One region of the Cellvibrio fibrivorans genome, then DNA from elsewhere that is predicted to be linked to it. Evidence: predicted binding sites of a transcription regulator. Region 1 holds the regulator's gene; each other region holds the start of a gene.
The links. Region 1 encodes sigma-54, which starts transcription at its own class of promoters, with help from an activator protein. Its sites were predicted from a motif close to TGGCACANNNNTTGCNNT; they were not measured.
Positions count from the first base shown of each region.

Region 1 (4,214 bases):
CAGTAATGGTGCATCGGGCAGCGATGGCCAGCGGATCGAAATCGTGATCCCACCCAAGGCGGGCAAAACTGAAACCAGTAACGACCAGCCCGCTGCCGCATCCAGTGCAGCCCAATCCTCATCAACTGAAGCAACCCCTTAACTCATATGCCCAGCCTGCACGCACGCCATCTCGCAAAAAGTTACAAAAAACGTAAAGTCGTTATCGACGTCTCGATTACTGTGGAGAGCGGCCATATCGTCGGCCTGCTCGGCCCCAATGGCGCCGGTAAAACCACCTGCTTTTATATGATTGCCGGCCTGGTGCCCGCCGATAATGGCAATGTATTAATTGACGACCGCGATATTACCCAACTGCCCATCCACGGCCGAGCTCGCGCCGGCATCGGTTACTTGCCACAAGAAGCCTCGATTTTCCGCAAGCTGACCGTCGCCGATAACATCATGGCAATCCTCGAAACCCGCAAGGATCTGGATCGCACCCAGCGCCAGGAAAAGCTCGAATCATTGCTTAATGAATTTCACATCACCCACATCCGCGACAGCCTGGGGATGGCACTTTCAGGGGGCGAACGCCGCCGGGTAGAAATCGCTCGTGCGCTAGCGACCGACCCCAAATTTATTTTGCTCGATGAACCTTTTGCCGGAGTTGACCCCATCTCGGTCAACGATATCAAAGAAATTGTGCGCCATCTTAAGGACCGCGGTATTGGCGTGCTGATTACTGACCACAACGTGCGCGAGACACTGGATATATGTGAGACCGCCTATATTGTAAGCGAAGGCCACATTATTGCCGAGGGCGATGCCGAAACCGTACTCAGCAACAGCAAGGTGCGTGAAGTCTATTTAGGCGAGCATTTCCGTCTGTAAAGGTGGCTAAACCCGTCACCACCAGTGTTACCAACCGCCCGTCAGCAACACCTTCGGCAACACACAAACAACTTGACAAGTAACATTCTTTGATCATTAGGCATAAAGCTTGCTTAAGCTTATTGCTTGCGCGCCAAACCCTGACTAAACTCCACCTATCTGATGTTTTCCATCCTGCGTTATAAGGGTTTGTCGTTCACACAATGAAGCAATCTCTCCAGCTCAAACTCGGTCAGCAGCTGACCATGACTCCGCAACTGCAGCAGGCAATCCGCCTACTGCAACTATCGACATTAGACCTGCAGCAAGAAATCCAGGAAGCGCTTGAATCCAATCCTATGTTGGAAGTGGAGGAAAGCTTCGACAGCCCCAGTAGCACCAATGATTACGAAGGCAGTGAGCTGGATAAAGCGGATTACACTCGCCAGTTAGAGATCGCTGCTGAAGCCGGTACTGACCACGGCACTGACTTTACCGCGAGCGAAAATTTCTCCTCCAGCAGCGCCGACAACTACAGCGAAACCAATAGCTATACCGAAGGCGGTGAAAGCTTCGGTGAAGGTGAGAATTTTGGTGAAAGTGAGAGTTTTGGCGATAGTGATGTGTACGGTGAGGGCGACGGATTTAGTGCGGACGCCGGCGAATGGAGCGATTCCATCCCCAGTGACCTCCCCGTCGACACGAGCTGGGATGATGTTTACCAATCATCATCCAGCAGCAGCTCAAGCAATTACGACAACGAAGACAATGATTTTGAAAGTCGCCGCGCCGCAACTGATTCGCTCTACGACCATCTGATGTGGCAGTTAAACCTGACGCCCATGTCGGATCGCGACCGCGTACTGGCGATGGCAATTATCGATGCGGTGGAACCGAGCGGCATGCTGTCCATCACCATCGAAGAAATTTTTGAAGGTATGCGCAGCGATTTTGAAGAGCTGGAACTCGACGAAGTTGAAGCGGTGCAACACCGCTTGCAACAGTTCGATCCTTGCGGCGTATGCAGTCAAAATCTATCTGAGTGCCTGTTGGTGCAATTGCAACAATTTGATCCGAAAACACCGTTTTTAGACTCGGCAAAATTAATTGCCAAACAATATTTGCCGGTGCTCGGCAGCCGCGATTATCGCCAGCTGATGCGCCGCACCAAATTGAAAGAAGCTGAATTAAGCCAGGCAGTGGCATTAATTCAAAGTTTGAATCCGCGCCCAGGCGATATGATCGCCAATGGCGATACCGAATATGTAGTACCTGATGTATTCGTTGAAAAACGCGATGGCCGCTGGATAGTGGAACTCAATCCGGATATTGCGCCGCGCTTGCGCATTAATTCCGACTACGCCTCTATGGTGAAACGCGCCGACTCCAGCACCGACAACACCTTCCTCAAAGATAATTTGCAGGAGGCGCGCTGGTTCTTAAAAAGTTTGCAAAGCCGCAATGAAACCCTGTTAAAAGTGGCGAGTTGTATTGTGGAAAAACAGCGCGGCTTTTTGGATTATGGTCCTGAAGCGATGAAGCCATTGGTGCTGCACGATATTGCTGAAATTGTTGAGATGCACGAATCGACTATTTCACGTGTCACCACCCAAAAATACATGCACACACCACAGGGTATTTTCGAGCTGAAATACTTTTTCTCCAGCCATGTCAGCACCGACAGTGGTGGCGAATGTTCATCAACTGCAATTCGCGCGATTATCAAAAAATTGGTAAGTGCCGAGAATCCGAAAAAACCGCTCAGCGATAGCAAGATTACCGACCTGCTCGCCGAGCAGGGGATTCAAGTGGCACGCCGTACTATTGCCAAATACCGCGAATCACTCAATATTCCGCCGTCGAATGAACGCAAAACTATTTAGCTATTTAGTTGTATTAGTAGTACCAATAAAGTTCGGATCAAAAAATCACTGATGTAATGCGAGGTTGTGCCAGTCGCAACCGTTTTGTTTCTAGCGAGAGGAAGTATCTATGCAAATAAATATCAGCGGTCGTCATGTAGAAGTTACCGATTCCATGAAAGAGTATGTAACCAGTAAAATTGAGCGCTTAACGCACCACCATGACCGCATCACCAGCACCAACGTTATCCTCTCGGTAGATAAACTTATCCAAAAAGCAGAAGCCACTATCCATGTCAGTGGCAAAGATGTATTCGCTGAAGCTACTCATGAAGATCTGTATGCCGCGATTGATGCACTGGCTGATAAACTTGACCGCCAATTGATTAAACACAAAGAGAAGATGCGCAGCCATCGCTGAGTGCGCGATAGCTCGCCATCGTTAACTGAACCTACGCCGCCATCGCCACCTTGCGATGTCTGCATTATTTATTGAGAGATGCCCAGCATCACCTTGTCATGCAAATTCAATCCCTGATCAGCCCCAGCCGCACCCTCTGCGGCGTCGAAGGGGGCAGCAAGAAACGCGCACTGGAGTTGCTCGCCAACACCATTGCGCAGGATATCCCCGATATTGATGCCGATGAATTGTTCCGCCGCCTGATTGGCCGCGAGCGCCTCGGCTCCACTGGTATTGGCCACGGAATTGCAATCCCCCACTGCCGTATTGAACACTGTAAAGGCACTGTGGGTGCACTGATTACCCTGACCGATCCAATCGACTTCGATGCAATAGATTCGCAACCGGTCGATATTCTGTTCGCGATGCTGGTGCCGGAAGATGCCCACAGCGAACACTTGCAAACCTTGGCAGCACTGGCTGGCGCACTGAACAACGCCGAATACCGCCAGCGCCTGCGCGCCTCCAAAACTAATGAAGCGCTCTATGATGCAGCGCTAACAACCTCGTAAACAGGATTTATATGCATCTGGTGATCGTCAGTGGCTTGTCTGGTTCGGGTAAGAGTACGGCACTCCATGTCCTTGAGGATGTGGGGTTCAACTGTATCGACAACTTGCCCGTCAGCCTGCTACCTGCGTTGGTTGCCCAGATCCAGATCCACAAAGATGACCAACACCGCTTTGCCATTGGTATCGATGTGCGCAATGCCTGGCAAGATCTGGCTATCTTCCCGCAGATGATCAGCACCCTCAAAGAAGCGCATCTGCCCTTCCAGACCCTGTTCCTCGATTCTCAACCACCGGTATTGATCCAGCGATTCAGTGAAACCCGCCGCAAGCATCCGCTGTCAGATAAACATACTAGCCTGGAAGAGGCGATCAGCGCTGAGCAGCAGCTTCTGGAGCCCATCCGCGATTGTGCTGACCAGATTATCGATACCAGCCACCTGAATCTGCATGAGTTGCGCGATCTGGTGAAAGAGCGGGTCGTGGGCCGCAGTGAATCGACCATGGCTATTTTGTTTGAATCCTTTGGCT
Region 1 is NZ_JAVDVX010000008.1:38,608-42,821, reverse strand. Features, by position in the region: gene lptA (lipopolysaccharide transport periplasmic protein LptA) at 1-142, shown strand, start outside; gene lptB (LPS export ABC transporter ATP-binding protein) at 148-873, shown strand; gene J2X05_RS18785 (RNA polymerase factor sigma-54) at 1,077-2,735, shown strand; gene hpf (ribosome hibernation-promoting factor, HPF/YfiA family) at 2,845-3,135, shown strand; gene ptsN (PTS IIA-like nitrogen regulatory protein PtsN) at 3,234-3,686, shown strand; gene rapZ (RNase adapter RapZ) at 3,698-4,214, shown strand, end outside.

Region 2 (4,214 bases), on a different contig from region 1:
ACCATTTCCATAATAGAGCACCCCGCCCACTTGTGCTCGCGCGTTATTGCGGCGCGACTCGGAAAGAATTCTACCAACCTCCAATTCTATTCCCTGAGCTGCACTGTTGCCGGAAAACGTCGCCTCACTGGCATATACGAGTCTAACCAAATCTTCCACAGTTTCATTCCTCTGGTGAGCTATTGTTGCGCAGAGTCCGCGCGATTAATTTACGACAATGCCCGCCAGTAAATCAGCGAGTTAATGGTGTCGGTTGCTACACCATCAACTCATTGAGCGCTTTATTTCTTGCGGAACAAAAGCGTTATACGGTTGGATTCGCCGATTAGACGATTTTTTGCTTTTTGTTCTTCAGTTCCGCTCAGGCTTGGTGGTAAGCGCCATACATTGTCATCGGCTTGCGGATCATCCTTCGGATTCTTATTGATATCGCTTTCGCCCACAAATTCAAAACCGGCGGCGGTCATGGCGCTAATTACATATGAGCGCTTTAAGTAGCCACGGCTGCCATCAGCCCATGCATCGGGTTTGTCCTCGCTCATCGCATGTTGAACTATGCCGACAACACCGCCAGGTTTTAATACGCGATGAGTTTCTGCAAGCGCTTGTTTTAAATAATTACCTTTTGCATCAAAGCGCGCGAGGTTGTGCAGGGCGCGGATAAATAAAACCGCATCCACTTTTCCGGTTAACTCGGCCGGCATATTGGCAAAGGTATAGGCCTCGCCCTTAGCGCCATTTGCTCCGCCCCAGGTTTTGGCATCGACCGCAAATTGTGCTGGCCAGGCTTTGCGCTGCGCAATAAATTCCGGTGTCGCAAATCCGCCAAATTCCGGCCACATATTCAGGCTGTAATCAACGGCAATCAATCGGCCTTCAGCGCCTAAATATGGCAGTAGAATCTTTGAGTACCATCCTTCTCCGGGTAATGCTTCTACCACGGTATCACCTTGCTTTATGCCAAAAAATTCCAGTGTTTCCACCGGGTGGCGCGCGGCGTAGCGAGCCTGGTGTTCAGCGGGAAGGCTTTGGGTGACGGTGACTAATTGTTTTTTATCGGCGTCGCTCAAGGTGGCCGTTTGCTTGTGATCGACCACACTGGAGCAGCTCTGCAGCAGGATTGCAGCAGTTAGAAATGCGATTCTTTTCATGTCAGGATTCCTTTGTTGAAGGTGATAAAGCCGGGCAGAGTGTGCCAGTCAATGGTGTCAGCCAACAGCGCGAAAGGATTATTTTTTGTTAAGGTGCGGCGCCAAAAAAACAAAACCCCACTTGTTAGGGTGGGGTTTTGCGAAGCTGGCGAGAGGTTAAAGCCAGTTAGTTGCAGCTATTAAGCTTTTTTGTTGCGACGTGCCAAACCAAGGCCGAGCAAGCCAAGGCCGAACAGCACAATGCTAGATGACTCTGGAACAGCGGTTACGCCGTCATTAGCGTATTTCAGCATGTTAACGCGGATGTCAAAACCATTGCCTGAGTGGAAGTTGGTGGTGGTCATACCGCCCAGCATTACATGACCCAGGCCGTAGCTTTTCTCCAACAGGATGTTGCCTGCTGTTGAGTAGGCCAGGGTGTTGAAGCCAGCGCCTGCTACTACGTCGTGTGAGCAGCCTGAACCGGTAAACACAGTGCCAGCAGCAGCGAAGTCGTTGGTAGTCAGGGTGCACTCAGTTGAGTAATTGCCAGTTTCGGTCAGGGTTGCACCAAAGCCCAAATCAAAATTGTCGGTGCCGCCCCATCTAGCAGCGTTAACAAACACACTACCGCCAGAAGCAACGAAGGTTTCTACGGTGCTGCGGTTGCTGTTGTACCAGGTTTCAAAATCGAAAGTATTGCCGTCGCCACCATCAATGTAAACAAAGTCAGAGGTGTCACTGAATACGCCAGCATCACCAAATACTGCTCTGTCCCAATTGCCTGCACCAAAAGCGGCATCGAAGTTGTCGATGTTAGCGTTAGTGCCCCAAGGCTCAGAACCACTGGTCAAGTAGATCGGACCTGCAACAGCAGCTTGCGCAGCACCGAAAATTAAACAAGCGAGTGAAATAGTTTTTAAAGTTTTCATGGTTATCCCTATGTGGAATTGATGTTGTACAGCGGCCGCCTTAAAGCAAGAACTGTGCTTGATTCATTATGCTGTTGTTTACTATGGATTTATTGTCGTTTTGGCGCTGTAATCCTGATGTGTCGTGTAAATTATTTCGACAGCTTGTAGGGGTAAAGGGTGATAATCACTGCAGCGAAAAAAACCCGCCGAAGCGGGTTATTTTGGTTTTGACCGAATGCCATCCCTGATCTTTTTGCTGATGTTTACTTAATCAGTACACTAATGTCTGCATCGCATGCGCGGGGATGTTGACGGTTGCCTCTTCATTGCCCACATAGTAGCGATAGCTGATCGCGTCGTCAGTATTGTTCATAACGACGGTCACCAGTTTGTTATCCGCATTCATAAATGAAGTGGTTTGTAAAACGCTGCGGCTTGATACGGCGCTTACGCGTTTGGCATCGGGACGGATAAATTTGGAGAAATGCCCGAGGTAGTAATAGGTTGGTGTGTAAATTAACTCGCCGTTATTTTCGTGGATAGGCGCGAAGCAGAAGTTGCCGACATGGTTGGGGCCACCGGTATTGTCGAGCAAAATATTCCAATCGGTCCATGCGACAGCTCCAGAGTTAAAATCGTTAATTAATGAATCGCCATAACGCTCGGCGTTGGGCCAGTAGTGATAGCGCTCGGCGTTGAATTTTTCTACGGTGGCTTCAGTGAGCATCAGGTTTATATTGGGGTAAGCTTTTGAAACTTCTGCAACGTTACCGTACAGCGGTTTTGCGCCAGTCCAGGTTTCATACCAGTGGAAGCCAATGCCCCACACATATTTGGCTGCTTCAGGGTCGCTCATGATGGTGTTGGCGCGATGCACAATTAAATCGCGATTGTGATCCCATACGATAATTTTTTTATCGCCGTAACCAGCTTTTTCCATTACCGGGCCGAGATGATTTTTCAGGAAGTCGCGTTCTTCTTCGGCAGTGAAAATCATTGATTCCCAGGTTTGTTTCGCCATAGGTTCATTTTGAACTGTGATCCCCCAAATCGGTATGCCTTCTTTTTCGTAGGCTTTAATAAATTTGGTGTAGTAGGTGGCCCACGCATTGTTGTATTCGGGTAATAATTTTCCGCCTTGCAACATATGGTTGGTGTCTTTCATAAACGCGGGCGCACTCCAGGGGCTCGCGTAGGTGGTAATTTTTCCACCGGCCGCTTTAATGGCCGCTTTCAGCATCGGCAGGCGATATTTTTGATCGTGCTTGATACTGAAGGTTTTTAATTCTTTGTCACCTTCTTCGATATAGGTGTAGCTGCCGCTGCTGAAATCGGAGCTGTGGATGGTGGTTCTCAGCAGGCTATAGCCGATACCGTCTTTTTTGTCGTAGTAGGCTTTTAAAAATTCGGCTTTTTTCTTGCTGTTTAATTTCGCAAAAGTTTCTGCGCTCGCATCGGTAATCGCGCCGCCAATACCTAAAAAGGTTTGGTATTGTTTGGCGGGGTTAACGTAAATCGCAATTTCCGTTTCTTTATTTTGTTGCGCGGGTTTAAAGCTCAGGGTATCGGTGAGGCTCAACTTGTGATGGGTATCTTTGGCTGTGGTGTAAACACTCAGTGTTTTTGTGCTGGCACTGGTGTCGGCGGCATGGGTTCCGAACGCGGTGCCGGCGATTGCAAGCGCGATGGCTAAGGTTTGTAAGTGTTTAGTCATAGTTGGGCTCTCTATTTTTTGGTGTTTCGCTATTGTTGGATAGCCTTATCCGGATCGCGTCCACAATCCGGATAAGGTTTGTCGCGTTACTGCTTTTTAATCTCAAACCAATTGATATTCCATTCCTTGCCAATCGAGCGGAAACGCAATGTGTGGTTGCCTGCTGTCATCGCAAAGGATTTGCCGGTTTTGGTGATGTAGGTTTGCCAGCCGCCAGTGGCTGCGAGATCCATGGTGTCTACCACTACATCATCAATCAGCACGTCAAAACCAGTGCTGCCAGTTTGGCTGGCAAGGCGGTAATCAATGGTGTAATTACCGGCTGTTTCCGCTTTGATTTTGAATTCAATAAAGTCGCCCGTTTCAAAATGGCCCACGTTAGTGCCGCCGCCGGTATCGCCACTGGCTTCAGTTTGGATGCCGCTCATTGCGGTGAATTTTTCCGCTTCGATTTTG
Region 2 is NZ_JAVDVX010000001.1:455,699-459,912, reverse strand. Features, by position in the region: gene J2X05_RS01970 (BLUF domain-containing protein) at 1-159, opposite strand, end outside; gene J2X05_RS01965 (class I SAM-dependent methyltransferase) at 282-1,151, opposite strand; gene J2X05_RS01960 (PEP-CTERM sorting domain-containing protein) at 1,331-2,062, opposite strand; gene J2X05_RS01955 (glycoside hydrolase family 30 protein) at 2,316-3,758, opposite strand; gene J2X05_RS01950 (cellulase family glycosylhydrolase) at 3,845-4,214, opposite strand, start outside.
Region 2: J2X05_RS01960 (PEP-CTERM sorting domain-containing protein) is a predicted target of sigma-54. The motif match lies at 2,105-2,122, and genes of this name have one in related genera.

Region 3 (4,214 bases), on a different contig from region 1:
AACAAATCCAGCGGGTAGTTGAGGGCATGGGAATTAAAACCACCGTCAAAAAAGATGGAGCGGAAGGTTTCCAATATTTGACAGACTTGATCAAAGAAGGAAAAGATCCTTACGCAGAACTCATCATGATTATCTGCGATATCGAAATGCCGGAAATGGATGGTTACACTTTTACTGCTGAGGTGCGCAACCATCCGGAACTGAAAAAGCTGCATATCATCCTACACACATCACTCAGTGGCGTATTTAACGAAGCCATGGTGCGGAAGGTGGGTGCAGATGATTTTCTGGCGAAGTTCCATCCGGATGAGCTGGCAAAGCGCGTGAACGATCGCGTTCTGGCGATTACCGGTGAAAGTTTGTTGCCACCGGAGCAAGCCTGACTTTGTATTGCCGTTGCGAATTGACGCGCGGCAATTGTTTTACATTGGAAGCCTATGATTAATAAAGAGTCACCTTTTGCCAAGCCGGCAGGTCGGGACAATATTGACCAAGCCGAGTTTGATCAATTCCGTCAATTCCTCGAAGACGCCTGCGGTATTTCGCTAGGCGATAACAAACAATATTTAGTAACCAACCGTATTCGCCGCATTCTGGAAGAAAATAATATCGCCTCGTTTGGTGAATTGGTGCGCGTATTAAAATTGGGGATCAACCGCAAATTGAAAGACCAGGTGGTTGATTCCATGACCACTAACGAAACTTTTTGGTTTCGCGACAACTATCCCTACGACCATCTTAAAAATACCTTATTGCCGCAATTAATGGCGGGCAATAACCGCATGTATGGTCCGGTGCGCATTTGGTCTGCCGCCTGTTCATCGGGGCAGGAGCCTTATTCCATCAGCATGATGGTGGAGGAGTACAAGCGTCAGGCGATGGGTAATTTGGTGCGGCAGGTACAAATCGTTGCTACCGATTTGTCGTCGACTGTACTGGATCAGGCCAAGCGCGGTGAATACGATAAACTATCGGTACTGCGCGGCTTATCTGCCGAAAGGTTGGAGCGTTATTTCGATAACCCGACGCCAACCGTGTGGCGAGTGAAAAGCCTGGTGAAAGAGCGCATTGATTTCCGCTCGCTCAACTTGATGGATTCCTACGCTGCGTTGGGCAAGTTCGATATTGTCTTCTGCCGCAATGTACTGATTTATTTCAATGCCGATTTGAAGCGGCAGATCCTGCAAAAAATCCACGCCTCCTTAAAGCCGCAAGGCATTCTTTTTCTCGGTTCGTCAGAAGGTTTGGCCGGTGCGGCCGACTTGTTTGAAATGGTGCGCTGTGAGCCGGGTATTCTCTACAAAGCGATTTAGTTTTTTGGATTGCCAGAATTTTCTTAAAACCGGGCTATTAGCCCGGTTTTCTTTTTTGGGCGCCATTTGCCGTTCCCTTGCAGCTCGTCTCCATGAGCGGAAAACCTTTGCCGCTTGCCTGTTGCCGCTTTTTAAAAACCTTTCTTTTTGATTTTTATAATCCTTTAAAAACAATAGGTTATGCTTATTTTTGTTCATTGGCACAGGCGTTGCTTTGTTGTAGATAACAAAAGGTTACAACCACTTTGGTTGCCACCTGTCATCTCAAGAAGGCGAACCTGATATGTCTATCTCTTTCGACAAAGCACTTGGTATCCACGAATCAGCGCTGCACTTTCGCTCTGAGCGCGCGGGCGTACTTGCAAATAACCTCGCCAATATTGATACCCCGAATTTCAAAGCAAAAGATCTGGATTTTAAGCAAGCGTTGAACCAGAAGATGAATGCATCCCAAGGCTTTGATCTCTCTACCACCCAATCGCGTCATATTGATGCTAGTGGTTTCTCGGCAGATGAAGGCGATGTTCTCTATCGCACACCACAACAGCCATCCATTGATGGCAACACAGTTGAAGATCAAATTGAGCACGCGGAATACATGAAAAATGCCTTGGCATTTCAGGCGAGCTTTCAATTTCTAAACAGTAAATTTACCGGGTTACGCACAGCGATTCGCGGCGAGTAAAGCCGCTATTGGTTTTTGGTGAGCATTTTTTCTGAACACATTTTGTAGGTATTGAATCATGGCACTTGGAAATATTTTTGATATCGCCGGGACCGGTATGAACGCACAAAGTTTGCGTCTAAATACCACCGCCAGCAACCTGGCGAATGCGCAATCGGCCAGCTCCAGTGTGAATGAAGTCTATCGCAGCCGCCAACCTGTGTTTGCTGCCATCCAGCAAGATGCCATGCGTGCCAGCGTTACTGAAGGCGCTTACAGCGATAACGAAGTTGATGCTGCTGCGGGAGTGCAAGTGCTCGGAATTGTAGAGAGCGATGCACCGCTGCAACGCCGTTACGAGCCTACGCATCCAAAAGCGGATGACGAAGGTTATGTGTATTACCCCAATGTCAATCCGGTTGAAGAAATGGCGAATATGATTGCCGCGTCGCGTTCATTTCAAATGAATGTGGAAGTGATGAATTCAGCCAAACAAATGGTTCAACGCGTTTTAACGCTTGGTCAATAAGGGGCTGAATCATGACTGTATCTAATGCAACAGCAACTAACAACGTTACCGACAATCTCAGCATCACTAAAAAACAAGAAACAAAAAAGAACACCAACGAATTGGGTCAGGCTGCGTTTCTTGAATTGATGATCACGCAAATGAACAACCAAAATCCATTAAGTCCGCAAGACAACAGTGAATTTGTGGCGCAACTGGCACAGTTTAGTTCGGTGGAAGGTTTGGAGCGTTTAAATACCAGCTTCAATAGTTTTATGTCTAATAATGCGCTGCAAGCATCGTCCTTGGTTGGTCGCAGTGTGACGGTGGAATCGGATACCAGCACCTTGGTCAAAGGTGGAATTGTAGCGGGCAGTGTTGACCTAACCTATCCGACCAAAGATATGAAAGTCAGTATTTATGACAGCACCGGTTCACTTGTACAAGCCATCCCTGTCGGCGATGTGCCAGCCGGTGAAGCTGTATTCCGTTGGGATGGTCAGAATCTGGAAGTGAATGGTGAATTGCTGGATTGGGAGGCCGATGAAGATTCAGTTGCCGCCGCCGGTAAGTACCGTTTTGAAATCACAGCGACCCAAAATGGAAAATCTGAAGCATTGAATACATCACTCAGCGCTAATGTGAACAGTGTGACTATTGGCGAGAATGGTGCGCTTATTTTGAATCTTGCAGGTATAGGCGCAGTGGATGCCAAAGATGTTAAACAATTTAATTAATATTTGTTGGGTTTAAAATTTATTTGGTTTAAAAATTATTTGGTTTAAAAATAGTTACGTTAAAAATTGACTAAATAGTTTCTAAAAGTTGCGTCATAACTTACTAAGTTTTTAGCCATTAATCGTTATGGTCGAGGTGTACTATGTCTTTCAATACAGCGTTAAGCGGAATTCGTGCGGCTAATACCGATCTGCAAGTGACCGGTAACAATATCGCCAATGCGAGCACCATTGGTTTCAAGTCCTCGCGCACGGAATTTGGCGATGTATATACCAGCACCTTGCTTGGTGGCGGTTCAAATACTGCAGGTAGTGGTGTGACTATTCAAAATATCCGCCAGCAATTTACCCAAGGTAATTTGAAATTTACGCAAAATGAATTGGACATGTCGGTCAATGGTGAAGGCTTCTTTGTAGTGGAAAAAAATGGTGAACGTTTGTTTACCCGTGCCGGTACTTTTGGATTGGATAAAGACGGTTACATCGTTAACGGTACAAATGCGCTGTTACAAGGTTTCGCTGCGGATGCTGATGGTAATGTTAGCGGGGTGTTGGGTGATTTACGTGTTGATGTAAGTTCGCAGGAGCCTCGTCAGACAACGGCTGTGCGTGCATCGCTCAATCTCGATTCTAATGAATTGGTTTTGGAAACTACCGGCTCTGAATTTACGACTAATGGTGCTGGCATCAATTTGGCAAAAGTGGGTGCTAAGGTTGCTACCACCACAAACTTGAATGTCGGCGATATCACCACCGGTTTTGTACCTATTACTTTTAGTCCCACCAATACGACATCATTTAATATTACCCGCATAGATCCAACAGGAACGGTTATTGATGATGTGGATTTGATTTTAAATTCAGGTGCCGCAACATCTCCTGCAGCGCTGGCCAATTTAATTAACTCTGCCAACTTTGACAGTCCATCAGCTGTGAACGTACAAGCCTTCGTGGACGATATAACAGGTGAGTTATCGTTCCGCGATATGGCA
Region 3 is NZ_JAVDVX010000002.1:469,999-474,212, forward strand. Features, by position in the region: gene J2X05_RS06920 (chemotaxis protein CheV) at 1-383, shown strand, start outside; gene J2X05_RS06925 (CheR family methyltransferase) at 438-1,313, shown strand; gene flgB (flagellar basal body rod protein FlgB) at 1,597-1,998, shown strand; gene flgC (flagellar basal body rod protein FlgC) at 2,057-2,506, shown strand; gene J2X05_RS06940 (flagellar hook assembly protein FlgD) at 2,518-3,222, shown strand; gene J2X05_RS06945 (flagellar hook-basal body complex protein) at 3,366-4,214, shown strand, end outside.
Region 3: flgB (flagellar basal body rod protein FlgB) is a predicted target of sigma-54. The motif match lies at 1,512-1,529, and genes of this name have one in related genera.

Region 4 (4,214 bases), on a different contig from region 1:
GCTGAGTATGGCAGCAAGCGCTTGGCTAATCCGGTCATTCAGCGCTTGTTGGCATTGGTACTGCTGGTGGCGGGTGTAAAAATGATACTGACCTTTTAAATATCAGGGAGCCGTTTTAATTTTTAATTGACCAACAAAATTACACGGCCGGTGGCGGCTATCCAGTTGCTCTTTGATAATTTTTTCCCACGCAGTGGTGCAGGCACCTGTTGAACCAGGCAAACAAAAAATTAAGGTGCGATTGGAAAATCCGGCCGTTGCGCGCGATTGAATGGTGGAGGTGCCGATTTCGTCATAAGACACCTGACGAAATAATTCACCAAAACCGACAACGGTTTTGTCAAATAAAGGAGAGACTGCTTCGACAGTGGAGTCGCGCCCCGCAAAACCGGTGCCGCCGGTAATTAATACGACTTGTGCTTGTGCATCAATAATCCAGTTGGAAAGCACGGCGCGGATTTGGTAAATATCATCAATCACCAAATTGCGGTCATGTAATTTGTGGCCTGCAGCAATTAATAAATCCTGCAACTTTTGGCCGGAGGTATCAGTATCCAGATTGCGTGTGTCGGATACAGTGAGCACGCAAATATTCAAGGGTTCGAATTCTTTTTGGGATGACACTTTAGCCTCCAGTCATATTCATAAACCGCACAATTTGCGGTTCATTATCTAAATCAAAAGTATGTTTTTCCGGTTTGTGGTGCATGGCGTTGATAATACGCGTGCGCACTTCTTGCTGCGGATTTTCGCTGGTGCGCAATGCCTCGCGCAAATCCACGCTGTTCTCTTGTCCCAGGCACAATAATAATCTTCCAGTTGCCGTGACACGTACGCGATTGCAGCTGCTGCAGAAATTATTCGAATGGGGCGAGATAAAACCGATGCGCGAGTCGTAACCACTTGCCTGCCAGTAACGCGCGGGGCCAGCGTTAACTTCACCTTTGGCAAACACTGGCTGCAATAAATGTTGTTCGCTGATGGCGCTGCGTAATTCGTCGCTGCTGACAAACTCGGCGGCGCGGCCGTGTTCATCAATGCGTCCGAGCGGCATCTCTTCAATAAAACTGATATCCAGGCCTTCATCCAATGCAAATTGCACCAGTGCCGGTACTTCATCTGCGTTGTAATGTTTGAGCGCGACGCAATTGAGTTTGATGCGTTTAAAACCGGCGGCTTGTGCGGCTTTAATCCCGGCAAAAACCTGATGGATATCGCCAAAGCGGGTGAGTTGGCGGAAGCGTTCGGGGTTGAGGCTGTCAAGGCTGATATTGATGCGGTCTACACCTGCATCTTTAATCGCTTGGGCATATTGGGGCAGGTGTGTGCCATTGGTGGTGAGGCAGAGTTCCTTTAATCCGGGTAATTGCCCAAGCCGCTGTAACAGGTCAATAATCCCGCGCCGGATCAGTGGTTCGCCACCGGTAATGCGCAGCTTGGTTACGCCCAGGCTTACAAACGTCTCGCCCAGTGTGGCCAGTTCTTCAATGCTCAATACCTCGGCGCGCGGCAGGAACGTCATATCTTCCGCCATACAATAGACGCAGCGCAGGTCACAGCGGTCAGTCACTGAGAGGCGTACGTAGTTGATGGTTCGGCCAAAGCTATCGATCAACATATATAAAGAAGGATTCCTGATTGGGAGAGCCACTCTAGCGGTGCTCAGCCTGAGGCTCAAGGCGTTTCGGCTTTCATTCGCCTATATCCGTAGCAAGCTTGCGGCCAGCATTTAACTTGGTACGGGTTAAATTGGTCAAAAGTACTGATCCAAAATGGTGAATTAGATAATTTTACACCGATATCGACGACTCGCCGGGTGTTTCTGACGGCCAGTCATTATCGATTGGCAGGGCGGGGCGCATTAAAAACTGAAAAAATAACAATAAATGCATTTATGTGGTGCGCAGTGCACCATCACTTTGTTTTTATATGGTGCATATAAGTGGAATAAGAAAAATCAATTTTGCTGCCAGTTGGTGCGCTCTTGCACCATTAAAATTCATAAATCTCTATTGTGCTGGTGAAGAGGAAATTGGCTGCTGCGAGCGATGCTGTGGTTTGTGTTTTTAAGTTTATGAAATATAAAGAAAAATATTTTTTCAATTAAAAAAATGCGATATGGCATCGCGCTTGCAATCACCTCCCTGTAACCAAATTGCAGGTGATGCCATGACCAGTTTTTTCAAAGCCAGCGTAGAAACCCTTCCTTCTGCCCTGCTCAAGCAGCGCAGTGATGCCAATGAGCGCGCAAAAAAATCCCGTGTTGGCAAAGTCTGGTTGGTAGGTGCAGGTCCTGGTGATGCAGAGCTGTTAACCGTCAAAGCCCTACGTGCGATTAACACTGCCGATATTATTTTTTACGATTATTTGGTCAGCGACGATATTCGCGCACTCTTCCCTAAAAATGTTCCTGCGCACTACGTTGGTAAAGCGAAAAACCAGCACAGTATCGCGCAGGAAGATCTCAACCAATTATTGGTTAAACAAGCGCAGTTGGGTTTGACTGTGTGCCGTATTAAAGGCGGCGACCCCTTTATATTTGGCCGCGGCGGTGAAGAGCTGTTGGAATTGCGGACTGCCGGAATTGAGGCAGAAGTGATCCCTGGTATTACCTCCGCCTCAGGTTGCAGTACCTACGCCGATATCCCATTGACCCATCGCGGTTTATCGCAGGGCTGCACTTTTGTGACCGGCCACGCCGAAAAAAGTTTGGATGTGAATTGGTCGGCGCTGGCGCAACTGAACCATACCCTGGTGTTTTATATGGGCCTGACCCGCGCCGATGAAATCGCTGCAAAATTATTGGCGGGCGGATTGGCGGCAGATACACCGGTTGCGATTATCGAAAACGGCTGCCGCAGAGACCAGCGCGACATTGTCTCTACCCTTAGCGAATTCCCCGCTGCAGTTATCCGCGAGCAAGTGCAATCACCCGCGCTAATTATTGTCGGCGAAGTGGTGCGCATGAAAGAAAAATTGCAAGCGCAGGTGCAATTGCATGTATCGGAAAAGCAATACCTGTTGGCTTGATTGATCGTCACTTTCCAAAATTAGTTAATACAAAAATTTCACGACCGTGAGGCAGATATGAAGAAGCGCATTGTAGTAGTTGGCAACGGCATGGTGGGCCACAAATTTATCGACAACCTGGTGAATCACGCGGATGCGGATCAATACAAAGTCATCACTTTTTCTGAAGAGCCTCGCCTCGCGTATGACCGCGTGCAGCTCTCCAAATATTTTTCCGGTTCCACTGCCGAAGATCTCGCGTTGACTAATGCGGATTATTACAACGAAAAATCTGTTGAATTTATTTTAAAAGATAAAGTTATCGATCTGGATTTTGACAACAAAGAAGTGATCACTGCCTCTGGTCGTCGCGAAGGCTATGACAAGTTAATTCTTGCCACAGGTTCTTTCCCGTTTGTGCCGCCAATTCCTGGTAATAACGGCGAGCACTGTTTGGTGTATCGCACCATCGAAGATTTGGAAGCCATTACCAATTCTGCCAAGCAAAGCAAGGTGGGTGTGGTAGTCGGTGGTGGTCTGCTGGGTTTGGAGGCTGCAGCTGCTCTTAAAGCGGCCGGCCTTGAAACTCACGTCGTAGAATTTGCTCCACGTTTGATGGCGGTACAGCTCGACGAAGGCGGTGGAAAATTATTGCGCCGTAAAATTGAAGCAATCGGCGTGAAAGTGCATACCCAAAAAGCCACTAATGAAATTGTTGCGGGTACCGAGCTTCGCTATCGCATGAATTTTGCCGATGGCAGCCATCTTGAAACCGATATGATTTTATTCTCTGCCGGTATTCGCCCGCAGGATGAACTCGCGCGCAAATGTGGCATTCAATTGGGTGAGCGCGGCGGTATAGTGGTAGATAACAACTGCCAAACCAATATCGATAATGTATACGCTATTGGCGAATGTGCACTCTGGAATAATCGCATTTACGGTTTGGTTGCGCCCGGCTACCAAATGGCAAAAGTCGCAGTGTCCCATATCACTGGTGGAAGCGATCAATTTATGGGTGCTGACATGAGCACCAAATTAAAATTACTGGGTGTTGATGTGGCATCGATTGGCGATGCGCACGGCACTACTCCTGGTTCATTGAGCTACACCTACAGCAACGATGTAGATGAAGTTTACAAGCGTATGATTGTTTCTGCCGACAATAAAAAATTGTTGGGCGCGGTATTGGTGGGTGATGTAGA
Region 4 is NZ_JAVDVX010000001.1:500,584-504,797, reverse strand. Features, by position in the region: gene J2X05_RS02140 (sulfite exporter TauE/SafE family protein) at 1-99, shown strand, start outside; gene moaB (molybdenum cofactor biosynthesis protein B) at 103-624, opposite strand; gene moaA (GTP 3',8-cyclase MoaA) at 626-1,618, opposite strand; gene cobA (uroporphyrinogen-III C-methyltransferase) at 2,170-3,030, shown strand; gene nirB (nitrite reductase large subunit NirB) at 3,088-4,214, shown strand, end outside.
Region 4: cobA (uroporphyrinogen-III C-methyltransferase) is a predicted target of sigma-54. The motif match lies at 2,120-2,137, and genes of this name have one in related genera.